DNA from 3 places in the Gordonia sp. 852002-10350_SCH5691597 genome. Region 1 is predicted to be linked to each of the others. Evidence: riboswitches for the same ligand, from Rfam matches in the RefSeq annotation. Region 1 holds a riboswitch; each other region holds the start of a gene.
The links. Region 1 has a riboswitch for cobalamin ahead of A5777_RS23360 (CbtB domain-containing protein). Riboswitches for the same ligand answer to the same signal wherever they lie in the genome.

Region 1 (7,931 bases):
ACACCACTGTGTGGTCCACGCGGGGCTGCCGTCGGGGTCGTCGTCGGTGGCGGGTAGAAAGTCGCCTTCGACGACCTTGCGTTCGGCGGCAAGGCGAATCAGCGTGTCGCGCACCACCGCGGGTGCCATTCCGATCGACTCGGCGGCCTCGTCGACGGTGAACGGGCCGTGCGTGCGCGCGTACCGATGGACGAGATCGCCGACGGGATCGGGAACAGACTCGGTGAAAGCTGCCGGAACACCCAGTGGCGCAGGAACTCCCAAGCCGTCGCGCAGGCGCGCGGTGTCTTCGACCGCCGCCCACAGCGGCACGCCCCGGATGCTCACGGAGATGATCGCGCCGCGTCGATGCAGCTCGGTCAACACGTCAAGCGCCGCAGGGCTGTCGTCGTCGCGCCGATACCGCAGCGCCACCTCGTCGGTCGTGAGCGGACCGAGCCACCGCAGCAGGTCGGCGATATCCTCGGCGTCGCGTGCCTTGCGGTGCTCGTCGAGGCGTTGCAGCCGTGCGACCACGGCGGCGATGACGGCGGGATCGAGCAGTTCGCGCAGGTCGACGCGCCCGAGTAGCTGTGCGAGGAGCGCGGTGTCGAGGGAGAGTGCTGCGGCGCGACGTTCGGCGAGCGGGGCGTCGTCGTTGTACATGAACGCTCCGACGTAGCCGAACAGCAGCGATGCCGCGAACGGCGACGGTTCCGGGGTCTCGACCTCGATCAGCCGAACACGTCGCGATCGGATGCGAGTGAGGAGGTCGGTGAGCGACGGCAGGTCGTAGACGTCCTGCAGGCATTCGCGGACCGTCTCCAGGATGATCGGAAAGTCGGGGAATTGTGATGCGACGGAGAGCAATTGGGCGCTGCGCTGGCGCTGCTGCCACAGCGGTGCCCGACGGCCGGGGTCGCGGCGGGGGAGTAGCAGGGCTCTGGCCGCGCACTCCCGGAATCGTGAGGCGAACATCGACGAGTCGGCGAGGGCGTCGGTGACCATCTGCTCGATCTCGTCGGGATCGACGACGAAGACTGCGGCGCCCGGCGGTTCGTCGTCGGTGTCGGGGAGGCGCACGATGATGCCGTCGTCGGATGCGGTGACCGCACCGTCGAGTCCGAGGGTGGCCTGCAGGCGGGCGGAGATCGCCGACGCCCACGGCGCGTGTACGCGTAAACCGTAGGGGGAGTGCAGGATCAGGCGCCAGTCGCCGAGCTCGTCGCGGAACCGCTCGATGACCAGGGTCCGGTCGGTCGGTACCTGTCCGGTCGCGTCGCGCTGCTCGGAGATGATCGACGCGAGGTTGTCGCGTGCGTACTCGCTGAGCCCGAGTTCTGTTGCCTGACGGTCGAGTTCGGCCTCGTCGGCGATGGAGCCGACGAACTTCCCGATCGCCGCGCCCAGTTCGGCCGGGCGTCCCTGTGCGTCGCCGATCCAGAACGGGAGGCGGCCGGGCTGACCGAATGCGGGTGAGACGAGTACGCGGTCGTGGGTGATGTCCTCGATTCGCCAACTCGTCGCGCCGAGCGCGAAGACGTCGCCGACGCGCGACTCGTAGACCATCTCCTCGTCGAGTTCGCCTACGCGGCTGGACTTTTCGCCGACCATGAACACACCGAAGAGCCCACGGTCGGGGATGGTGCCGCCAGAGGTGACCGCTAGTCGTTGCGCACCACGGCGACCGGTCAGTGTGCCAGCATCACGATCCCAGGTGACACGTGGACGTAGTTCGGCGAACTCGTCGGAGGGGAAGCGACCCGAGATGAGATCGAGTGTCGCCTCGTAGATCGACCGGCTCAACTCCCGGTACGGCGCAGCGCGGCGGACGATCTCGTACCACTCGTCGACCTCGAGCACGTCGAGAGCGGCCGCGGCGATCGTCTGTTGCGCAAGCACATCCAGTGGACTGCGCGGTACCTGCAGCTCTTCGATTGCGCCCGCACGCATCCGCGAGACGGCGACCGTGCAGCCGATCAGGTCGGTGCGATGCTTGGGGTACAGAACCCCCTGACTGATCTCGCCGACCTGGTGGCCCGCGCGTCCGATCCGCTGCAGCCCGCTGGCCACCGAGGGTGGTGTCTCGACCTGGATCACCAGATCGACCGCGCCCATGTCGATGCCGAGCTCGAGTGAACTCGTCGCGACCACACAGCGCAGGCGGCCGCTCTTGAGGTCGTCTTCGATCTCGGCGCGCTGCTCCTTGGAGACCGACCCGTGGTGTGCGCGGGCCAGGACAGTCGCGGCGCCGGTGGTGGCCCCCGAGGCCATGACCATTGCGGGTGCGCCGCCACCGACGCGGTCGTTGCGTGGTGGTTCGCGGCCAGGCTCGGTGCGTTGCTCGTGGATCTCGTTGAGCCGCGCGGTGAGACGCTCGGCGAGCCGTCGAGAGTTGGCGAACACGATCGTCGTACGGTTGGTCTCGATGAGATCGACGATCGACGCTTCGACGTAGGGCCAGAGCGAACCCGCGGTCGGCGAGAACGCGTCGTCGAGCTCATCCGCATCCGGTGCATCCGGTGGCGGCGGGATGTTGGCCATGTCGGGTACCGGGACGTCGACGCGGAGGTCGAAGGTCTTCGACGCCTTTGGCCGCACGATGGTGCACGGACGGGAGCCGGAGAGGAACTCAGCGACTAGCTCGGGCGGGCGGACCGTCGCCGAGAGTCCGATGCGTTGCGCCGGAGAGTCGAGCAGTTCGTCGAGGCGTTCGAGCGACAGCGCCAGGTGCGTGCCGCGTTTGGTGCCTGCGACGGCGTGTACCTCGTCGACGATCACCGTCTCGACCGTGGTGAGCGCTTCCCGTGCCGACGAGGTGAGCATCAGGTAGAGCGACTCGGGCGTGGTGATGAGGATGTCGGGTGGCGTTTTGGCGAGGAGTCGACGCTGGGCGGCGGGGGTGTCGCCCGAGCGCACGCCGACGGTGATCGACGGTTCGGTGATCCCGAGTTCCTGCGAGGCGCGTGTGATGCCCGCCAGTGGCGCGCGCAGGTTGCGCTCGACGTCGACCGCCAGTGCTTTGAGTGGGGAGATGTAGAGGACGCGCGTGCCCTTGGACCGATCGGGGCGGGCGGCAAGTGAATCGAGTGCCCAGAGAAACGCCGACAGGGTCTTGCCCGAGCCGGTGGGCGCGATGACCAGGGTGTTCTCGCCGTCGGCGATGGCTTTCCACGCGCCCTGCTGGGCGGGTGTCGGCGCGGGGAAGGCGCCGCCGAACCACCGACGCGTCGGGTCGGTGAAGCGGTTCAGGATGGAGGACGAGCTGGGCACTCTTCCATTGTTCCGCACGGGTCTGACAGTGCGGTGCGACGTGCTGGTCCGGCGGCGAGAACCTGGTATAGAGTCGATCCACGCTGGTTGCCAGGAACCCGGTGAGAATCCGGGACGGTCGCGCCACTGTAAGTCCGACGGGAAGCGACCTGTCGCGACGAGTCAGGACGTGGCAACCAGGCCACATTGCTCCACGTCAGGGACGCGTCATCCCGGAAGGAACCCTCTCAATGGTTGCCACCTCATCACAGGCCGAACGTCGGCCCGCTGCGCTCGCCGTACCGAATCTCTCGGTCGCTTCGGCCGCGCTCTGGCTCACCGCCACTGTGCTCATCGCCGCGCTGGCCTACTACTTCATCGGGTACGACCAGGGCGCCTGGTCGGTGTTCGGCAGCGACACCCACATCCACGAGTTCGTGCACGACTCCCGCCACTTCCTCGGCTTCCCCTGCCACTGATCTGACCCGGGAGACAACAGAACAATGGAGAAGAAGTTCGTCGGCGCGGGCCTGCTATCAGGCCTGATCGCCGGAATTTTTGCGTATGTGTTCGCTCGTATCTTCATCGAGCCGGTGGTCGCCAAGGCGATCGACTACGAAGAGGGTCGCAGCCACGCCGAGGAGATGCTCAGCGGCGAACACGGCCACGAGCACGAGGTGTTCACCAGGTCGGTGCAGGAAAACATCGGGGCCGGGGTCGGCACCGTGATCTTCGCGATCGCGATGGGCGCGTTCTTCGCGGTCGGGTTCACGGTCTTGTGGACCTACCTCGGACTGCGATACCCCGCGACCGATCCGCGCTGGGCGGCGGCCGCGCTCGGCGCGCTCGGATTCGTGGCCTTCTTCGGCGTCCCGTACTTCGCCTATCCGGCCAACCCGCCGGCTGTCGGCAACGACGAGACCATCGCCGACAGGTCGAGTGCCTATCTCACCATCACCGTGGTGTCGGTAATCGCGATCATCGCGGCCGTCGTCTTCGCGCTGTGGCTGCGTCCACGCATCGGTGGGCTGCTCGGTGCGATCGCGGGCGGCGTCGGCTACCTGGTAGTGGTCACCGTCGCGATCGCGTTGCTGCCGAGCTTCGACGAGGTACCGACGCCGGTCACCAACGACGCGGGCCAGATCGTGTTCCCAGGTTTCCCGGGCGACGTCATCGGCGACTTCCGCGTCTACGCGATCGCCAACCAGGTGATCCTGTGGACGGTGCTCACCGCGGTGTTCGCGCTGGTCCTGGGCGCGATGTCGCGCTCGCGGTCGTCGAAGCAGGTTGTCGACGACCCCGCGACGCAAACGGTCGCCTGACGCTCCTTTAAACGCGGCTCGAGTTGGCAGGCGCGGCTGGTACACCAGCCGCGTTCGCAAGTTCGGGCCGCGTTTGGCTTATCCGGACAGCACGCAGTCGCCGCACACGGCTGTGCGATCGCCCGATACCTGGTAGATCAGGCAGCAGCTGCGTCGTCGGAAACTCGGTCCGGCCCGCAGGTATCCGCCCTCGATGTCGGGGCGTGCGAGGAAAAGGTCGGCGTGGCGTCGGGCCGCGTCGGCGAGTTCTGGCCGGGCGGTACCGATCATGCGCACCGCCGAGTTGATCGCCGACGCGATGTTGCCGCCGAGGACGTGTGGCCCAACCGGGTACGACGCGTCGAAGAGTGCGGTGAGGTCGTCGACGGCGCGAGGGAACCCGTCGTCGAGCGCAGGCTTCGCGTCGACCGTCACGACGGATAGGGGGAAGGGCCCGCCGAGATGGTCCTGCCACCAGACGTCTGCGGGGTCGAGGGACAGGCGGGTGCCGATCACCGCTGCAGCGAGCGCCGGTGCAAGCAGCCTGGCGACGAGACCAAGGTGAGTCACCGACGCCGCGACGCGAGGTGAGACGTTCGACGCCGCGCCCGCAGCCAGAGCCTTCCGGACCCTTTCGACGCGGCTGTCGATGCGTCGTGGATTCGCCAGTGCCGCAGCCAGAGTCGACCACGGCCCGTCGACTGGTGCCGCGGCTGCGTGGGTGTCGGTCGCAAAGAACGGTCCGAACTCGGCGAACACGTGATCGTTCACGCTCTCTGCCTATCTCATCGACCGCTCGCGCGTCCAGCGAGCCCGCGAGGGCCGCCGCTGGACAAGTTGGGATCGGGGCTGACACAGTATGGAACGTGTTCTAATTTCCGGCGTTGAACGGTGGGTGGCAATGTTCGAGTGGTCCGAGGAAGACCTCATGGTGCGCGACGCGGTGCGGTCGTTCGTCGACAAGGAGATCCGCCCGCATTCCGACGAACTCGAGAGCGGTCAGTTGCCGCCGTACGACATCCTGCGCAAGCTGATGACGTCGTTCGGCGTCGACGCAATGGCACGCGAGGGCCTGGAGAAGGAGCTCGACGCAGAGGCCGCGGGCGAGTCGAAGTCCAAGGGTTCCGGGGGTTCCGGCGGCGGCATGATGAACTCGATGGCGCTGATCCTCAACATGGAACTCGCGGCCGCGAGCCTCGGCATGGTGGTGTCGATGGGCGTCAGTGTCGGGTTGACGGTGTCGACGATCCGGTCGAAAGGCACACTCGCACAGAAGAAGCGGTGGCTCCCCGAGCTGGTCACGCTCGAGAAAGTCGGTGCCTGGGCGATCACCGAACCGGATTCCGGCTCAGACGCACTCGGTGGCATGAAGACGACGGTCCGCCGCGATGGCGACGGTTACATCCTCAACGGGCAGAAGACCTTCATCACCAACGGTCCGTACGCCGACACGATCGTCGTGTTCGCGAAGCTCGACGAGGGCGATGGCACCCCAATGCGTGAACGCAAGGTGCTCACCTTCGTCCTCGACAAGGGCATGGAAGGCCTCACCCAGGGCAAGCCGTTCAAGAAGATGGGCATCATGAGCTCGCCGACCGGTGAGCTCTTCTTCGACAACGTTCGCCTCGGTCGCGACCGGCTGCTCGGCGAGACCGAGGACGTCGGATCGGGTAGTCGTGGCGACAGTGGCGTCAAGGCGGGCTTCACCGCTGAACGGATCGGTATCGCCGCACTGTCGATGGGCATCATCAATGAGGCGCAACGACTTTCGATCGAGTATGCGAAGTCGCGCACGCTCTGGGGTCAGGAGATCGGGAAGTTCCAACTCATCCAGCTCAAGCTGGCCGAGATGGAAATCGCACGGATCAACGTGCAGAACATGCTGTTCAACGCACTCGAACGAGCGAAGGCGGGTAAACCGCTGTCGCTTGCCGAGGCGTCGGCGATGAAGCTCTACTCGTCTCGCGCGGCCACCGAGGTCGCGATGGAAGCAGTGCAATTGTTCGGCGGCAATGGCTACATGACCGAGTATCGCGTGGAACAGCTTGCGCGCGATGCGAAGTCGTTGATGATCTACGCCGGCAGCAACGAGATCCAGGTGACACACGTGGCAAAGGGGCTGCTGGCGTAATAGCGATGTGTCAGGCCAGTGCTGAGCCGAGTTCGTCGACCTTCTCGATCAGTTCTGTCCCGTCGCGCGCGCTCACCGCGCCACTGCAATGCAGTGAGTACTCATCGAGCGCGCAACCTGTTTGGGTCCAGTAGCGGCGCGGCTCGGGGGTGAGCCAGGCCACCCGATGGACGCGCCTGGCCAGCTCGGCGAACAGATCGACTTGCGGATCGAAACCGTTGCTGCGCGCGTCGCCGACGACGAGAACCGACGTACGCGGCGTGATGAGACCGCGGTGGATCTCGAGCAACTCGGTGAGCATTCGGCCATAATCGCTGGTCGCTGACAGGTCCAGGTCGTCGGTGGCCAGCACGGCCGTGAGTGCGTCGTCAGCTGCTGCGGTTCGCAGTGCGGTGGTGACCAGCACGGGTCGGTCCACGAATGCGACGACCTCGCAGTGGTCGCCGAACTCGTACAGGGTTTGTGCGAGTCGCAGGATGAAGCCCGCGACTGGTCGCACCGACAACGAGACGTCGACAAGGACGAGAAGCCGTACCGGGCCGGGTGTGCGATTCCTGCGCCACAGTGTGAGGGGGACCCCGTCGGTGCGGACGGCGCAGCGCATCGTGCGACGCATGTCGAGCGATCCACGATCAGCCGCGCGCACCACCGTGCGCGGCGCTCCCCGAATTCGTTGGACGAGTCGGTGACATGCTCGGTCGATCTGTGCTTGGTCGGTGCCGTGAACCGGATCGGTGTCAGGACCGGTGATCACGGGTGTGGCGGCAAGACGTTCGGATAGGGCCGAGATGAACTGGGACAGAGCATGTTCGAGCTCCTCACGTTGCTCGTCGGTGAGGTTGTCCGCGCCGTCGTCGTCGTAGGCGCTGCGTGCGTCGGCGGCGTCGAGAGCGGCGAGAATCGCTGCGGCATCGGCCATGGAGAGCGACGTTCCGCTGACGCGGGCCGTCGAGCCGACGAGCTCCCCGGCCTTGGCTGCTGCTGCTCCGTCGATCTCGACCGTGTAGGTGATTCCGCCTGCGACGGTGTTGCTGTCAGAGTCGACAGCCAACTGTTCGGTCCCCGCCGATACCGAGAAGTCGTTTTCTTCGCGATGCGCGCTCTCCCCTTGACGCTCCCGTGCGTCTGGATCGTCGGCCATCAGATCGCCGATCTCATCGGTGTGCTCGTCTGCGCCGATCCTCCTCGCCGCGCCGTCGAACTCATCATCCCAGGCGATGTCATCGGGCAGTTCGGCTGCCGTGCCGCGGGGTCGCGGAAGGTCGGTG
Region 2 (7,931 bases), on a different contig from region 1:
CTTGCCGAATCGCCGACTGCGCGCGGAGTAGTCGCGCAGCGCACGCAGGAAATCGACCCGACGGAACTCGGGCCAATAGGCGTCGGTGAACCAGATCTCCGAGTACGCGCTCTGCCACAGCAGGAATCCGGACAGCCGCTGCTCCCCCGACGTCCTGATGACCAGATCGGGGTCGGGCTGTCCCTTGGTGTACAGGTTGCGATCGATCGCCTCGACGGTGACCGCGTCGACGAGTTCGTCGACGGTCGCACCCGCCTCGGCCTTCTGCACGAGGACCGCGCGCACGGCGTCGGCGATCTCCTGCCGGCCCCCGTATCCGACCGCCACGTTGACGTTCATGCCCGACCTGTCGAGAGTGCGTTCAGCGGCGTTGCGCAGACGCTGGGCCGCGGTATCGGGGAGCTGATCGAGGGTTCCGACGATGCGAACCCGCCAGTGCCCGTCAGGGGTGGCGATCTCGTCGACGATGTCGGGCACTATCTCCATCAGCGCGTCGAGTTCGTCGGAGGCGCGCTGCAGATTCTCGGTGGACAGCAGATAGATGGTGACCGTCTCGATGCCCAGCTCGGCGCACCACTCGAGCATCTCGGCGATGCGCTGCGCGCCCACCCGATGTCCGTGACTGACATCTTCGAAGCCCGCCTCGCGGGCCCATCGTCGATTGCCGTCGCAGATGATCGCCACATGCTGGGGCAAGCGGTTCTCGTCCGTCAACTGGATCAGCCGCCGCTCGTACACGGAGAGCATCGGCCGACGCAGACGATCGGGTAGGAGTTTCATCGCGAACCAGATTAGACCTCACCTGTAAGGGCACACTGAATCAGGCCACGACATCCTCGGCGAGTTCTTCGGCCTCCTCCTCGGTGAGCTGGTCGCCCTCGTGCCGCCCGGCAGCGGCCGGACTCGCTTCTACCGCGCCATCTCCGACGTTTCGACGGTCCCGCAGCGCGACAATGCCGACCAGCGCGGCACCGACGACGAGCCAGCCGATGATCTTCGCGATGTCGCCCGCGCTGGAGACCTCGGGGAAATAGGCCAGGTTGCGCGATGCCTCGTTCAGACCCGCACCGATCCAGAAGTCATGGAGGACGGCGAAGAACTTCGGTTGCAGGGCAGGCGCGAACACGCCGCCGCTGGTCGTGAAGTTCAACCCGACGAAGATCGTGACCATCGCCAGCGTCGTGAATCGACCGATGAATGGGTGCAATCCGATCGCGAACAGCATGGTGGCCAGCGCGTAGAGGATCGACAGCCCGAAGATCTGCCACTGTGCACCCGGCAGGGCGTCGAACACCCACACGGCAATCGCCGTGGTCACCGCGGCAGAGATCACCGAGCAGACCGCCGCGAATCCGAGACGCACGCGAATCCTGCGTCCACCTGCGGCGACGGCGATCGCGATTCCACATCCGTACGAGCCGACGGTGAGTGCCACCAGGAAGAAGAAGATGCTCTGTCCGGATGGATCGCGCTGCGGATCGGCCTGCACGACGTCGACGATCTTCAGTGGTTGGTCCTTGGCGATCGTGATGCCGTTGAAGATCCGTTCGACCGTGACCGCTGTGGGATCCGACGCCGCTGTCGACACGTAGAGGACCGGAGTGTCGGCCTTCGGCTCGAAAGCCGCCGCGATCTCCCGGCGCTCGATGGCCCCGCGCGCCTCATCGGCGGTGGCAACGGTCCGGATCGAGACGCGGTCGCCGAGTTGTTGCTGGAGAGTCTGTGCGGTCACCTGGGTCGATGTACCGGCACCGACCACATCGATGCGCAGATCGTGCGGATCGGGCTTGTGGAATCCGCCGAGATAGGCGAGTGCCATCACGGCACCGATGACGAGCGGAACGGCGACGTGCGACGCGATGGTCTTGACCGACAACGCATGGGTGGGAGCAGCGGACATCGATTACCTTCTGGGCTAGTCGGGAACACGATCGTTCATCAGGAATGGTTGCAGAATGCAACTTGGATAGGTTGTAATATACAACTATGGCTTCACCCGAGCAACCCGATGCCGCCGAAGTGGTCGGGCAGGAATTGGTCACGCTGTCGCGGCGGCTGCGCAACGGCGCCCGCGACATCTACGCCGAGGGCGGCCTGACCTTCGTCGAGTTCTCCCTCCTCGCGCTGATCTCGGACAACCCGGGAATCAACGCGGCATCGCTGGCTCGGGCCGCGAACATCGACAAGTCGACGGCCAGCCGCCAACTCGGCGAACTCCGTCGCCGTGGCCTGCTGCGCCGCACGCAGGACGCGACGTCGTCGAGGTCGCAGTCGTTGGAGGTGACGCAGGAGGCTCTCGACACCCTGAGCGAGATCCGCCGACGCAGTGGAGACGCCATCGCACGCAGGCTCGACGCGTGGACGCAGGATGATCTCGAACTGTTCGCAACGCTGTTGCGCCGCTACAACGACGCCGACGCGACATGACTCCGATCGCCGTGACGACCGCCCTGTTCGAGCCGACGGGCGCAGCACAGCGTGCCACCGATCTCGCCCGCGCGGGTGCAGCGGGGGTGTTCACCTTCGAGGGTCCACACGATGTGTTCACGCCGCTCGTCGTTGCGGCGTCGGTGCCGGAATTGACCCTGCTGACCAACGTCGCAATTGCGTTCCCGCGCAACCCGATTCACCTCGCACACGCGGCCAACGACCTTCAGTTGCTCTCCGGCGGCAGATTTCGACTCGGTTTGGGTACGCAGATACGCCCGCAGATCGAGAAGCGGTTCGGCGCTGATTTCGACGACCCCGTGGGCCGCATGGCCGACAAGGTCGGCGCCATCAACGCCATCTTCGATACGTGGGAGACCGGAGCTCCGCTGCGCCATGAAGGGGCCTATCACCGTCACACCTTGATGACGCCGACCTTCAACCCCGGACCCAACCCGTTCGGTCGGCCGCCGGTATTCGTCGGCGCACTCGGGCCGTTGATGACCCGCGCCGCGGCAAAGCACGCCGACGGGGTGTTGGTGATGCCGTTTTCCACCGCCGACTTTCTGGCATCGACGACCGTCCCGAACATTCGACGCGGTCTCGCCGCACGCGATCACAGCCGCGGCTTCACCGTGATCCCCGAGGTGATCGTGTCGGTGGGCACCGACCACAGCGCCGCGCGACGACTCCTCGCCTTCTACGGCTCGACGCCCGCCTACCGGCCCGTCCTCGCAGCGCATGGCGCCGAGCGGCTGCAGCCAGAACTCAATGCGCTGTCGAAGCAGGGGCGGTGGGCTGAGATGGCCGATCTCATCGACGACGAGCTACTGCACACGATCGCCGCTGTCGGTGGTCCCGCAGACGTCGCACAGCAGATCCGGGCCCGCGTCGACGCATTCGACGCGCTGCGCGATCTCGACGTCCGCGTCGACGAGGTGTGCATCTATCAGCCGACGCCTATCGACGTCGACCAGCTCACAGCGATCATCGCCGCACTCGGCTGACAGCGTTCTCACACAAAGTTACGGTACCGTAGCTTACGTGAACTCAGCCCTGGTGACCGCTGTCGCCGACAGACCTCGCCTCCGCGGCGTCATTCATCAGTGGTCGGCCTACGTCTCAGTGGTCGCGGGTATCGCCCTTGTCATCGGCGCAGGCTGGCTACGTGGACCGGGAGGCGCGGTGGCCTGTGCCGTCTACGCGGCAACCGTCGTGGGACTCTTCGCGACCTCGGCGTCGTATCACCGCGTCGCGTGGAAATCGCTGAGCGCGCAGGTACACATGAAGCGTGCCGACCACTCGATGATCTTCGTGTTCATCGCTGGTACCTACACGCCGTTCTGTCTGATGGGTCTGCCGAGTCCGATGCGGTGGTGGGTGCTCGGCATCGTCTGGGTCGGCGCGCTCGCCGGTGTCGCACTGAAGATCGCGTGGCCTGGCGCGCCCCGCTGGCTCGGAGTCACGCTCTACATCCTGCTCGGGTGGGTCATCATCGTCGTCGCCCCGACGCTCGTCGCACATGTCGGTTGGCTCGTACTGATCCTCCTCGCGGTCGGCGGGGTCTTCTACAGCGTCGGCGGAGTGCTCTACGCACTGCGCTGGCCCAATCCCTGGCCGACGACGTTCGGCCATCACGAGGTGTTCCACGTCTGCACAGCCATCGCCGCGCTACTGCACTACATCGCGGTCTGGCTGGTCGTCGCGGCCTGAGCGCACCTCACCTCCGAGCCGCCGTCTGCCGACGGCCTGGTCAGAGCGACTGCGATCGCAAGTACTCGGCAAGCGCCGTGATGGTCTGCGGGTTACGCGGCCCCTCGACGAGCGCCGCATACGGAAACGAGATGTAGCGGCGCTCTCGCACTGCGGTTGTCTGCGCCATCAACGGTTGCGACTCGAGTTGCCGGATCTTGGCCTCGACGGTGTTCTGCGGCCCCGCCCCGTAATCGACGATGACGATGACCTGCGGATCGCGCTGCGCAGCCGCCTCCCATGATGCCGACGTCCAGGAGTCGTCGATATCGCCGAAGATGTTGCGTCCACCGGCTTCGGCGATGATCTGATCCGGTGCCGCATTCCGACCCGAGGTGAACGGCGTCGGATCGGCGCTGTCGAAGAGGAAGACCCGCGCTGCTGCGGACTCGGCAGGCGCCCCCACACGCGCAGCCTCGACTTGCTTGCGATAGTCGGCGGTCAGCGCCGCGGCCCGACCACTAACGCCGAAGATCTGCCCCAGATTCGACAGGTCCGCGTACAACGCATCGAGGGGTCGAACGACGCCGCGCTTGGTGGTGCCTGCCTGGCGACAGGCTTCGGTCAGCTGGTATGGCACGGCACCGGTCGAACGCACCCAGTCGGGGGTGACGCCGGTCGATTCCTTGAACCCGTAGTTCCAGCCCGCAAAGACGAAGTCGGGCCGCGCAGCGGCGATGATCTCCCGGGAGAACGCCGTGCCCAGTGACCTTGTCTTCTCGAAATCCGCTCGCCACGGAGATGATTCGATATCTCGCTCTTTGCCCTCGTACGTGGTGTAGCCGACCATCCGGTCGCCCAATCCGAGCGCGAACATCAGCTCTGTGATCCCCGTGTCGTTCGTCACCGCACGATCCGGTACACCGCTAACCCTAAGCGGTGCACCACAATTGGTTACCGTGACCTGCTCTCCCAACGATTCCGGAGTCGACGACTCGACGTCAGCGCCGCAACCGGAGACCACGGTCATCGCGGCAAGCGCAGACACGACGAGTGCGCGCGGTCTGCTGAGTGTTGTCCTGGTCGTAGGCGCTGTCATGAGTGCTCTTCCTCGGAGATGGCTTGTGGGACTTGGTCGTCGAAGATGATCTGCGGAACGCCCGAGCGGGGGTGGGCGACGACGTACGCACCAACGCCGTACCACTTGGCGATGTTCGTCGTGGTGAGGAGTTCGTCCGGTGGCCCGATGCACGCGATCGTCCCGTCGAGCACAACAGCGAGCGTGCTGCAGTACTGTGCCGCCATGTTGAGGTCGTGCAGCGCCGCAATGACGGTGACCCCGCGTCCGCGCGCCGCACCGAGGATGTCGAACTGGTGGCGGATATCAAGGCGATTGGTCGGCTCATCGAGGATCAGTACGTTGGGCTCCTGCGCGAATGCGCGCGCGATGAGTACGCGCTGCGCCTCTCCGCCGGAGAGCGTGGTGAACACACGATCCGCGAACATCTCGACGCCGGCCGTGGACATCGCCGCCTCGCACACCTGGCGGTCGCGGGCACGGGCCGCCGCACCCAGTTCGCGGTGCGGCAGCCGTCCCGTCGCGACAACCTCTGACGCGGTGAAATCGAAGTCGAGCGAGGTTGATTGGGTGAGCGCGGCGACTCGTCGTGCGTTCTCCCGCATACTCACCGCACGCACGTCGCGGCCGTCGACTCGCACACTGCCACCCAACGGTGCCAGCGCGCGGTAAACGCATCGAAGCAGGGTCGATTTACCGCTGCCGTTCGGTCCGATCACCCCGAGGAACTCCCCGGAGTCGACCGAAAACGATGCGTCGCGAACGATGACGGTGCCATCGATATCGACTGTGACCGCGTCGTACTCGACGGCACTCATGAGTCGATCCGGGTACGTCGACGTTGCATCAGCCCGAGGAACACCGGCACACCCACCGCAGCCGTGATCGCCCCGAGCGGAATCTCCTGCGGTGGAACGACAATCCGCGCCATCAGGTCGGCGACGACAAGGAACAGCGCCCCCAGCACCGGGGCGACGAGAATGATCTTGCGGTGATCCGCACCGACAACCATACGGGTCACGTGCGGCACGATGAGACCGACGAATCCGATTGCGCCGCAGACAGAGACGATGAACCCGGTCATCAGCGCGGCGATGACGAAGAGCTCGAGCCGAAACCGTGACGCCCGTATGCCGAGCGACGCGGCGACCTCGTCGCCCATCGCCAGCGCGTTGAGTTGTCGTGCTCTCGCTGCGACCACACCTATCCCGATGACCACCACGACCGCGACCAGCGCAACCGAATGCCATGTTGCCGCAGCAAGACTGCCGAGCAGCCAGAACATGACACTCCGTGCGGCATCACCCACCGGACGTAAGAAGATGAGCACAGTGGTCAGAGCCGAGAACCCGTATCCCAGAGCGGTTCCCGTCAACACGAGCCGCAGTGGTGTGAGACCTCCGCCACGCTGTGCAATTCCGAAGACGAGCAACGTCGCCACCAGTGCGCCGAGGAATGCCGCGGTCGGCAACGCATACAGGCCGAGACCCGAGAAGACCCCGAACAGCACGACGGCGGTGGCTCCGACCGACGCACCCGACGAGATCCCGAGCACATAGGGGTCCGCCAGCGGATTGCGCACCATCGCCTGCACGATCACGCCGACCACCGCCAAACCGGCACCCACCAGCGCTCCCGTCAGCACCCGTGGCACACGCGAGTCCACGACGATCCAGTACGACGCGGCGTCGACCGACGAGACCGGTCCCCCGGTGATAGCTGCCCACACCATCCGCAGCGATACGGACCAACCGATCCCCACGGTTCCGTATGCGACGCCGCACGCCGCGGCCACGACGAGCGCTACACCGCAGCCGATGACCACGGAGACCGGTCGCGCCCAGGTATCCCGAGGGTTCGCAGTGCGCGCCGACATGTCCGCCCTCCTGATCAGCCCGGAGCGGGTACAGCAGATGTCGCCACGCGGGGTCGACGAAGACCACGCGAGTTCAACACCGACCATGTCCCGCGAAGTCGATGGGACCGCCTGCGCCCGGCGGCCACGTCGGCAGGTCTTCGGACTTCGGACACGGCACGTGATGTGCCACCTACCGACGATCGCTTCCCGAGCCGCAGGCCCAGTGCTGTTGAACGCCTTCGTTTCCGTTACCGCTGCGGGGCAGCTCTGGATTCTCACCAGATTCCCTCTTGGCTCTCACCGACGATCTCGGCTGGAGAACCGACGCCGCTGCAGTGTAACAACGGTCTCGAATCGGACATATGGCGCATGCGGTTTCACGAACTTCACCATCCCATCACCGCGATGCCGACGGCGGGTAGGACGACGTCCATCCTCTCTTGGTCGGGTGGCGGCATGCCGAACATCTCACCTCGCCCGTCACTGGCCGACCTCCGGATCGATCGGGACAAGACCCTCCACGCCGGCACCACCCGCCGACGATTTCTCACCTGGGCGGGCGTCGCGGCCGGTATCGCAACCGTCCCCGCACTTTTCACGACCGACGCGGCGTCGGCTCCCCCGCCACGCCGTGGCAGTGACCTGTTCACGCTCGGTGTGGCATCAGGCGATCCGCTTCCCGACGGCGTGGTCCTGTGGACACGGCTGGCCGCCGATCCGCTCGCCCGCGGCGGAGCGATGGGCCTGCTTCCGGTACCGGTCGAGTGGGAGATCGCCACCGACCATGGGATGCGCCACGTCGTCGCGCGCGGCGTCGAAGTGGCGACACCGGAGAACGGACACAGCGTGCACGCCGACGTACGCGGGATAGTGGCC
Region 3 (7,931 bases), on a different contig from region 1:
AACGCAGCGCGTCTTTCTCCACGAGCGCGTTCACAAGTGACTGCGGCGCAACGAGATTGACCGAGATCACCGAGTTCCAGCGGCCCTCGTCCATGTTGGCGAGCAGCTTGTCGCGCGTGATTCCGGCGTTGTTGACGATGATGTCGATGCCGCCGTGACGCTCGAGTGCGTGCTCGGCGAGCTTGCTGCCGGCGTCGGGTGCGCTCACGTCGAGCGGGAATGCGGTGCCGTTGACCTTGTTCGCGGTCTCGGCGAGTGCTTCACCGGCGGCGGGGATGTCGGCGCAGATCACGTGGGCGCCGTCACGTGCCAGCACCTCGGCGATGGTCGCGCCGATACCGCGCGCGGCACCGGTGACAACCGCGACCTTGCCGTCGAGCGGCTTGTCCCAGTTGGCGGGAGCGACCGAATCGTCGGCGTCGACGCGGATCACCTGGGCATCGACGAACGCCGACTTGGCCGAGAGCACGAAGCGCAGCGTCGACTCGAGTCCCGTGACACCGGTCTTGGCGTCGGGGGAGACGTAGACGAGCTGAACGGTCGACCCCTTCAGCAACTCCTTGCCGAGCGACCGCGTGAAGCCCTCGAGCGCGCGCTGGGCGACGTGCTCGTCGGGGTCGTCGATGAGCTCGGGAGTGGTGCCGAGCACGACGAATCGCGCGCAGGCCGCCGTCGAGCGCATGACAGGCTGGAAGAACTCGTACAGCGCGCTGAGGTCGGCTGCCTTCTTGATGCCCGTCGCATCGAAGACCAGGCCGCCGTACTTGTCGGCGCTGCGACCCGTGGTCGCGTTGTGGATCAGGGTGTAGTCAGGAGTGGAGAGGATCTCGCGGACCGGCTCGACGAGTCGGCCGTCGCCGCCGAGCAGCACCGGACCCGGAAGCGGCGGCTCCGACGGCTTGTACCGACGCAGTTTCGGGGGCACCGGGAGTCCTGCCTGCTTGGCAATGAACGATCCGGGGCCGGAATGGACAAAACTCGAATACAGACCGGCGGTTCCGTTGGAAGCCACGTGAATCTCCTCTGATCGTGATGTGCGGCTCATGTGCAGGTGAATCGATGAGTCAGTTGTCGGGTAGTCGACGGACCCGGGGTCCGCAGCAGTTCGACAACTAACTTACTCTGGAGTAAGAATACGCTATAAGTGTCAACCCTCATCCCTGGGAGATCCAAGTGGCTTACACACCCAAGACTCGCGACGAGCGTCCGGTCGCGATCCTCGGCGGCAACCGCATTCCGTTCGCACGCCAGGACAAGGCATACGCCAAGGTCGGCAACCAAGACATGTTCACCGCGGCCCTCGACGGCCTGGTCAGCCGCTTCAACCTCCAAGGCGAGCGCCTCGGCATGGTCGCGGGCGGTGCGGTCCTCAAGCACTCGCGTGATTTCAATCTCATCCGCGAATGCGTGCTCGGATCGCCGCTCTCGCCGTACACCCCGGCCTTCGACATCCAGCAGGCGTGCGGCACCGGCCTGCAGGCGATCACGGCTGTCGCGGACGGCATCGCGCGCGGTCGCTACGACGTCGCGGTCGGTGGCGGCGTCGACACCACGTCCGACGCCCCGATCGGTGTCTCTGAGGACCTGCGACTGTCGCTGCTGGAGGTCAACCGTGCGCGGTCGCCCAAGGACCAGGTGCTCGGGATTCTGAAGGCGCTGCCCAATCTCGGTATCGAGATCCCCAAGAACGGCGAGCCGCGCACCGGCATGTCGATGGGCGAGCATGCGGCCATCACCGCCAAGGAATTCGGCATCAAACGCGCCGACCAGGATGCACTGGCCGCGGCGAGCCACCAGAAGATGGCAGCCGCCTACGACGCGGGCTTCTTCGACGACCTGATCACCCCGTACCAGGGCCTGATCCGCGACCAGAACCTGCGCGGCGACTCGACCGTCGAGAAGCTCGCCAAGCTCAAGCCGGTCTTCGGTGTCTCGCTGGGTGACGCCACGATGACCGCAGGCAATTCGACGCCGCTCACCGACGGTGCGTCGACCGTGCTGCTCTCGTCCGACGAGTGGGCACAGGAGAAGGGCCTGCCGGTGCTGGCCTACTTCGTCGACTCCGAGACCGCGGCCGTCGACTACGTCAACGGACCCGACGGACTGCTCATGGCTCCCACCTACGCGATCCCGCGTCTGCTCAAGCGCAACGGCCTGACGCTGCAGGACTTCGACTTCTACGAGATCCACGAGGCGTTCGCGTCGGTCGTCCTCGCGACGCTGCAGGCGTTCGAGAGCGAGGAGTACTGCAAGGAGCGACTCGGACTCGACTCCGCGCTCGGCTCGATCGACCGCAGCAAGCTCAACGTCAACGGCTCCTCGTTGGCGGCGGGCCATCCGTTCGCGGCGACCGGTGGTCGGATCGTGGCCCAAGCTGCCAAGCAGATCAAGGCCAACGGTGGCGGACGCGCGCTCATCTCGATCTGTGCCGCGGGGGGCCAGGGCGTCACCGCGATCATCGAGGGCTGAGGCTTCCTACCGAGCCTCCCTAGAGAACCATCCTTCCTGTCAGTTCGGTCAAAGGTTTTCCAACGGGCTGTAACGAATCGGGAAGCAGGGTAGATATACGTGTTAGCTCCGGTTGAGCTGTCAGACCCCCGACCCGACAGCTCAACCGGAGCGCCTGCTTTTCCCAGGTCAGAAGCGCCCACTCCCGGAGCTCGACCTGACGGAGCGAGCGGAGCCCACCTCGCCCGCGTCTGAAATGTCCTGTATGACTGACAAAGTGTTCACCGCCTCCGCACGTCGTCGACGTGTCGGTGCGCGACTGATCACCGGTGTGGTGCTTCTCACATCTTTGGTTCTGGCCGTCGATCTGGTCGTCACGAGTTCGCATTCGGCCCGCGGCGCGACCACGGCGGGCCTCGACGTCGGAAACCTCTCACGCACTCAGTTGACCCCGGCGCTCACGCAGCTGCAGAAGCGAGCCGTGCAGCCCGTCACGATCAGGACCCCGTCGGGAACCGCGGCGGTGGCGCCGCACGAACTCGGGCTGTCTTTCGACGCCGACGCGACCACCGAGCGTCTGATGCGGCAACCGCGGAGTCTTTTCGACCGCATTGCGTCGCTGTTCGGACGTAGCCAGGACGTCGAGCCGGTCGTCCACGTCGATCGCTCACGCTTGAACTCGACGCTCGATGCGCGCAAGGCCGACTTGGAGAAGGCCGCCGTCGAGGGCGGTGTTCGGTATCGCGGTGCCACTCCGGTCGCCGAGATGCCGAGCAAGGGTCTGCGCGTCGTACGTGAGCGTGCTGCCGATGAGCTCGCCGATCATTGGCTTGACGACGCCGGCCCGATCGACCTCCCCATGGAGCCGTTCTCGCCGACGGTATCGGCGGAGACGGTGCGTCGAACTGTCGACGGTCCGGCCACCCGCGCGACGTCGGCGTCGCTGGCGATCACCGGAACCGACGGCGCGCGCACCCGGTTGAGCCCCGACGACCTCGGCTCGGTGCTGCGCTTCGAGGCTGACGGTCGCGGCGGGCTCGTCGTACGCGCCGACGAGAAGGCGGTGTCGAAGCGTGTAGGCGCAGATCTCGCCCGTACCGAGCGGGCCCCGGTCAGCGCGACGTTCCGTCTGAGCGGCGGCAGCCCACAGGTGGTGCCCGCCCGCGACGGCGCACGCATCGACTGGCGAAAGACAACACAGACCATCGTCGACGCCGCGCTCGCCGACGATCGCCCCGACACCGTGAGCGCCACCTACCAGGTACGCAAACCGAAGGTGACGACCGACAAGGCCAAGAGCCTCGGTGTGAAGGAAGTGGTCTCGGAGTTCACCACGGGCGACTTCTCGTCGGCGTCGGGCGAGAACATCCGGCTGGTGGCCGAGCAGGTCGACGGCGCCGTGGTGCTCCCGGGCGAGACGTTCTCGTTGAACTCCTACACCGGTCCACGCGGTGAGGCGCAGGGTTACGTCACGTCGACGATCATCGATCACGGCAGGCCGTCGAAGGCGGTCGGCGGTGGGATCTCGCAGTTCGCGACCACGCTGTTCAACGCGTCGTACTTCGCGGGCCTCGAGGATGTCGACCACACCGAGCACAGCTACTACATCTCGCGGTACCCGGAGGCGCGTGAGGCGACGGTCTTCGAGGGCGCGATCGATCTCGTCTTCCGGAACAACACCCGCCACGGAATCCTGATCGAGACCGGATGGACGCCCTCGAGTGTGATCGTGCGCATGTGGAGCACCAAGACGGTCGACGTCGAGTCGATCACCGGCGACCGCTACGCCTACACCTCACCCTCGGTCGTCGAGTTGCCTCGCGGCGACGAATGCTTGGCCGACAACGGGATTCGCGGCTTCACGACGTCGAACACTCGGGTCATCTCCGACGCCGCCACCGGCGCCGAGATCAGCAGGCACACACGCACCGTGAAGTACGACCCCGAGCCGATCGTCCGCTGCGTCTGACCATCGACTGTGCGCTCGGGATTGCCGACTGTGCGCTCGGGATTGCCGACTGTGCTCTCGAGAGCGTCGACTGGGTATCTCGCGTCGGGTATTTCACGCCAGGGAAACGGCGACTACGAGCGCGACGAGTGCTGTCGTCTGCAGTGAGCTGTGGTCTTCCCTGCACGGCATGTGCACGCTCGCTCGTCGGCACCGACTCGATCCCGCACTGGTCTCGCGGCGGCGCGACCTTCTCGTCGCCATGTTCACCGATCGGGCATCGTGAACCGATCAGGCTCCGTGAACCGATTGGGCTCCGTGAACAGATCGGGCTCCCTGAACCGATCGGGCTCTGTGAACCTCTGACGATTCGTGCTCCCGAGCGATCGCTCGGCCCCGCTGTTATCCGCGACACAGTTCGTCGTAGGCTGGCCACGTGGATATCAACGGAGCAAGTGCAATCGTGACGGGTGGGGCGTCGGGTATCGGCGCCGCAGTGGTTCGCCAGTTGGCCGCCAAGGGCGCGAAGGTCGTCGTCGCCGACCTCAACGCCGACAAGGGCGGACTGCTGGCCAAGGAAGTGGGCGGCGAGTTCGTCTCGGTGGACGTCACCGACACCGCCGAGATCGAGACCGCTGTCAATCAGGCGAGCGAGCTCGGCCCGCTCCGTGTGCTGGTCAACTCGGCGGGCATCGGCTGGGCGCAGCGCACCGTTGGCAAGGACGGCGAGTTCGCCTCGGCCCACAACCTCGACGCGTACAAGAAGGTCATCGCGATCAACCTGATCGGCACCTTCGACGCGATTCGTCTCGCGGCCACCGCGATGAGCCGCCTCGAGCCCACCGAGACCGGAGAGCGCGGCGCGATCGTGTCGATGGCCAGCGTCGCAGCATTCGACGGACAGATCGGTCAGGCCGCGTACTCGTCGTCGAAGGGTGGCGTCGTGGGCATGACGCTCCCGGTCGCGCGCGACCTGTCGGCCGTCGGCATCCGCGTCAACACCGTGGCACCCGGCCTGATCGACACCCCGATCTACGGCTCGGGCCCCGACTCCGACGCATTCAAGGCCAACCTCGGCAAGAACGTCCTGTTCCCGAAGCGTCTCGGTGAGCCCGACGAACTCGCCTCGATGGTCATCGAGTTGGTCAGCAACTCCTACATGAACGCCGAGGTCGTCCGCGTCGACGGCGGAATCCGGATGCCACCGAAGTAGTCGGCGCACAGGTGTAGGTCGTGTGCTCGTGTGTGGATGGCGGGGTGCCGCAACACCCCACCATCCACACAGATCCTGCCTTCGGGGGTCGGATAACCTCGAAGGTGCAGTCGGTTCGTCCGTCCGGCCGTGTGGAGCCCCGACGCGTGGGCGGATGACGAGACACCACAATGTGTCGAGGGGAACCCGGTGCGAATCCGGGACTGTCCCGCAACGGTGAGTCGACGCCCCGCCGCGTCGACGAGTCCGATCACTTGCCGCTGTGCCGGATACGCCGTATCCGGCGGTTTGTCTGCCTCGAGGATGAGCGCGCGGCACTCCGACTACCCGGCTGGGTGGGGCTCTTGCACATGAGGGTTCGTGGGCGTGCACGCGTGATCGTAGGGCGGACGCCATCCGAACCGATCGAAAGTGTGCAGTATCCCGATGACCGGTATAGCCACGTCCCAGGCGGGAAGCCTTCCCCGCACGAAGCGACTCGTCGATGCCAACAAGGCACGTCAGGAGTCAGCCGACGGACTCCAACTCCACACGAGCGCAGACTTCGAGTCGCTGCTCGCCGACGAGGTCGCCGCGCTGGTGAAGCGCCAGGTCGACCTGGGGATCACAATTCCCGGCGACGGCGAATACGGAAAGTCGATGTCCAGCAACGTCGATTACGGTGCCTGGTGGTCGTATTCGTTCAACCGGCTCGGTGGCCTCGAACTAACCGACGGCGGCCCCTTTGCTGACGAACCGAAACGTTCGACGCCGGGCCACGTGAGGCTCACCACCTTTCCGGATCGTCGTGACTGGACGATCTTCGCCGACGCCTATCACGATCCGGAAAGCGGCATCGCGGTGGGAGAGCGCGGAGCACTGTTCCCGACTGCTACCGGTCCGGTCACCTACACAGGTCACGACGCGATCGCCGCCGATATCGCGAATTTCACAGCGGCGCTTGCCGAATCGGATCAGAAGACAGGATTCATCACATCGCTTTCGCCTGGCTCGGCATCGCGGATCGGCAACGACTACTACTCGACCGAAGAAGAGTTCATCTGGGCCTGTGCCGACGCCATGCGTGAGGAATACAAGGCGATCATCGACGCGGGCCTCATCCTGCAGATCGACGATCCGTCGATCGCGGAGAACTGGGATCAGATCAACCCGGAACCGACGATCGAGGACTATCTCGCATTCACCCGCATCCGCGTCGAAGCGCTCAATCATGCGCTGCGGGGTTTTCCGGCCGAGCAGGTGCGTTTCCACCTGTGCTGGGGTAGCTGGCACGGGCCGCACACCACCGACCTCGAATTCCGTCACCTCGTCGATCTGATGCTCGAGATCAACGCGGGCACATACTCATTCGAGGGCGCCAACGCGAGACACGAGCACGAGTGGAAGGTCTGGCAGGACGTCACGCTTCCCGACGGGAAGAAGATCGCTCCCGGTGTCGTCAGTCACGCAACCAACGTGGTCGAGCATCCCGAGCTCGTCGCCGACCGGATCGAACGCTTCGCAACCCTGGTCGGGCCGGAGAACGTCGTCGCGTCGACCGACTGCGGACTCGGCGGTCGTATCCATCCGCAGATCGCGTGGGCCAAGCTCGAAAGCCTCACGCGTGGCGCAGAGTTGGCGTCTGCTCGGCTGACCTGAGCTGCCGGGCGGGGCCCTGACCGCTCTGTGTCGCGCTCGCTCATCGGAATCTGGGCATTTCCACCATTTTTCGGTCCAGGGTGAACACCGTCATCCGTGAGGTGTTCGCGGTGGCGATGATGTTCTCCATGCGTTGATTGGGAATGAGTGAACGAACCGCCGCGCGCAACCGCGGATTCGCGTCGACGCGTTGGCGGTCCTTGCTGTCGAGCACCAGCATCCCTTGGTAGAGGCGCTGATACGAGGTCAGTCCCTCGGGTGTCCAACCAGGCCGGGGCGTCGGTGCGAGGTAGCCGATGATGCTGGCGCACGTGCCGTCGACGCAGAGTTCGTAGTTCGCGGTGTCGGTCGCGTAGTCGAAATTGCGCGTCGTCAGCGTCCATCCCGACTTGTCGGCGTATCGGTAGTTCACGTCGGCGCCGGGAACCAGCGTGAGCGAGCTGGTGTCTCCCGCCTGGTTGTCGAGTAGTGGACGCGCGAGTGAGTAGCCGCTGACCGGCGCGAACGACCACGACGTGTTCGGGTCGATCGGCTTGTACCAGTATCCGTTCTGCCCGTTGCGTCGTCCTTCGACACGGAGTTCGCGCTTGTCTGACGAGAAGCCGGTTTGCCGGATGGTGATGGCCGACGTGATCTCGCCGGGCACCTTCGGCTGCCGGACCCAGGCGGGAGGAGGCAATTGGA

Region 2: it holds a riboswitch for cobalamin, as region 1 does, so the genes downstream of both, A5777_RS23645 (FecCD family ABC transporter permease) here and A5777_RS23360 (CbtB domain-containing protein) in region 1, are expected to answer to the same signal.
Region 3: it holds a riboswitch for cobalamin, as region 1 does, so the genes downstream of both, A5777_RS06015 (cobalamin-independent methionine synthase II family protein) here and A5777_RS23360 (CbtB domain-containing protein) in region 1, are expected to answer to the same signal.

Annotation. Positions count from the first base shown of each region.
Region 1 covers NZ_LZMO01000305.1:15,093-23,023, forward strand. Annotated here, with positions in the region: gene A5777_RS23355 (ATP-dependent helicase) at 1-3,252, opposite strand, end outside; cobalamin riboswitch at 3,306-3,460, shown strand; gene A5777_RS23360 (CbtB domain-containing protein) at 3,483-3,710, shown strand; gene A5777_RS23365 (CbtA family protein) at 3,735-4,553, shown strand; gene A5777_RS23370 ((2Fe-2S)-binding protein) at 4,632-5,303, opposite strand; gene A5777_RS23375 (acyl-CoA dehydrogenase family protein) at 5,434-6,663, shown strand; gene madC (MadC family VWA domain-containing protein) at 6,674-7,931, opposite strand, start outside.
Region 2 covers NZ_LZMO01000309.1:223-8,153, reverse strand. Annotated here, with positions in the region: gene A5777_RS23680 (isoprenyl transferase) at 1-780, opposite strand, end outside; gene A5777_RS25765 (hypothetical protein) at 1-31, shown strand, start outside; gene A5777_RS23675 (hypothetical protein) at 821-1,900, opposite strand; gene A5777_RS23670 (MarR family winged helix-turn-helix transcriptional regulator) at 1,987-2,427, shown strand; gene A5777_RS23665 (TIGR03617 family F420-dependent LLM class oxidoreductase) at 2,424-3,434, shown strand; gene trhA (PAQR family membrane homeostasis protein TrhA) at 3,472-4,140, shown strand; gene A5777_RS23655 (ABC transporter substrate-binding protein) at 4,181-5,218, opposite strand; gene A5777_RS23650 (ABC transporter ATP-binding protein) at 5,215-6,015, opposite strand; gene A5777_RS23645 (FecCD family ABC transporter permease) at 6,012-7,073, opposite strand; cobalamin riboswitch at 7,188-7,396, opposite strand; gene A5777_RS24495 (PhoD-like phosphatase N-terminal domain-containing protein) at 7,425-7,931, shown strand, end outside.
Region 3 covers NZ_LZMO01000084.1:7,918-15,848, forward strand. Annotated here, with positions in the region: gene A5777_RS05995 (3-oxoacyl-ACP reductase) at 1-1,012, opposite strand, end outside; gene A5777_RS06000 (acetyl-CoA C-acetyltransferase) at 1,174-2,469, shown strand; gene A5777_RS06005 (VanW family protein) at 2,714-4,417, shown strand; gene A5777_RS06010 (SDR family NAD(P)-dependent oxidoreductase) at 4,833-5,609, shown strand; cobalamin riboswitch at 5,741-5,885, shown strand; gene A5777_RS06015 (cobalamin-independent methionine synthase II family protein) at 6,036-7,247, shown strand; gene A5777_RS06020 (hypothetical protein) at 7,288-7,931, opposite strand, start outside.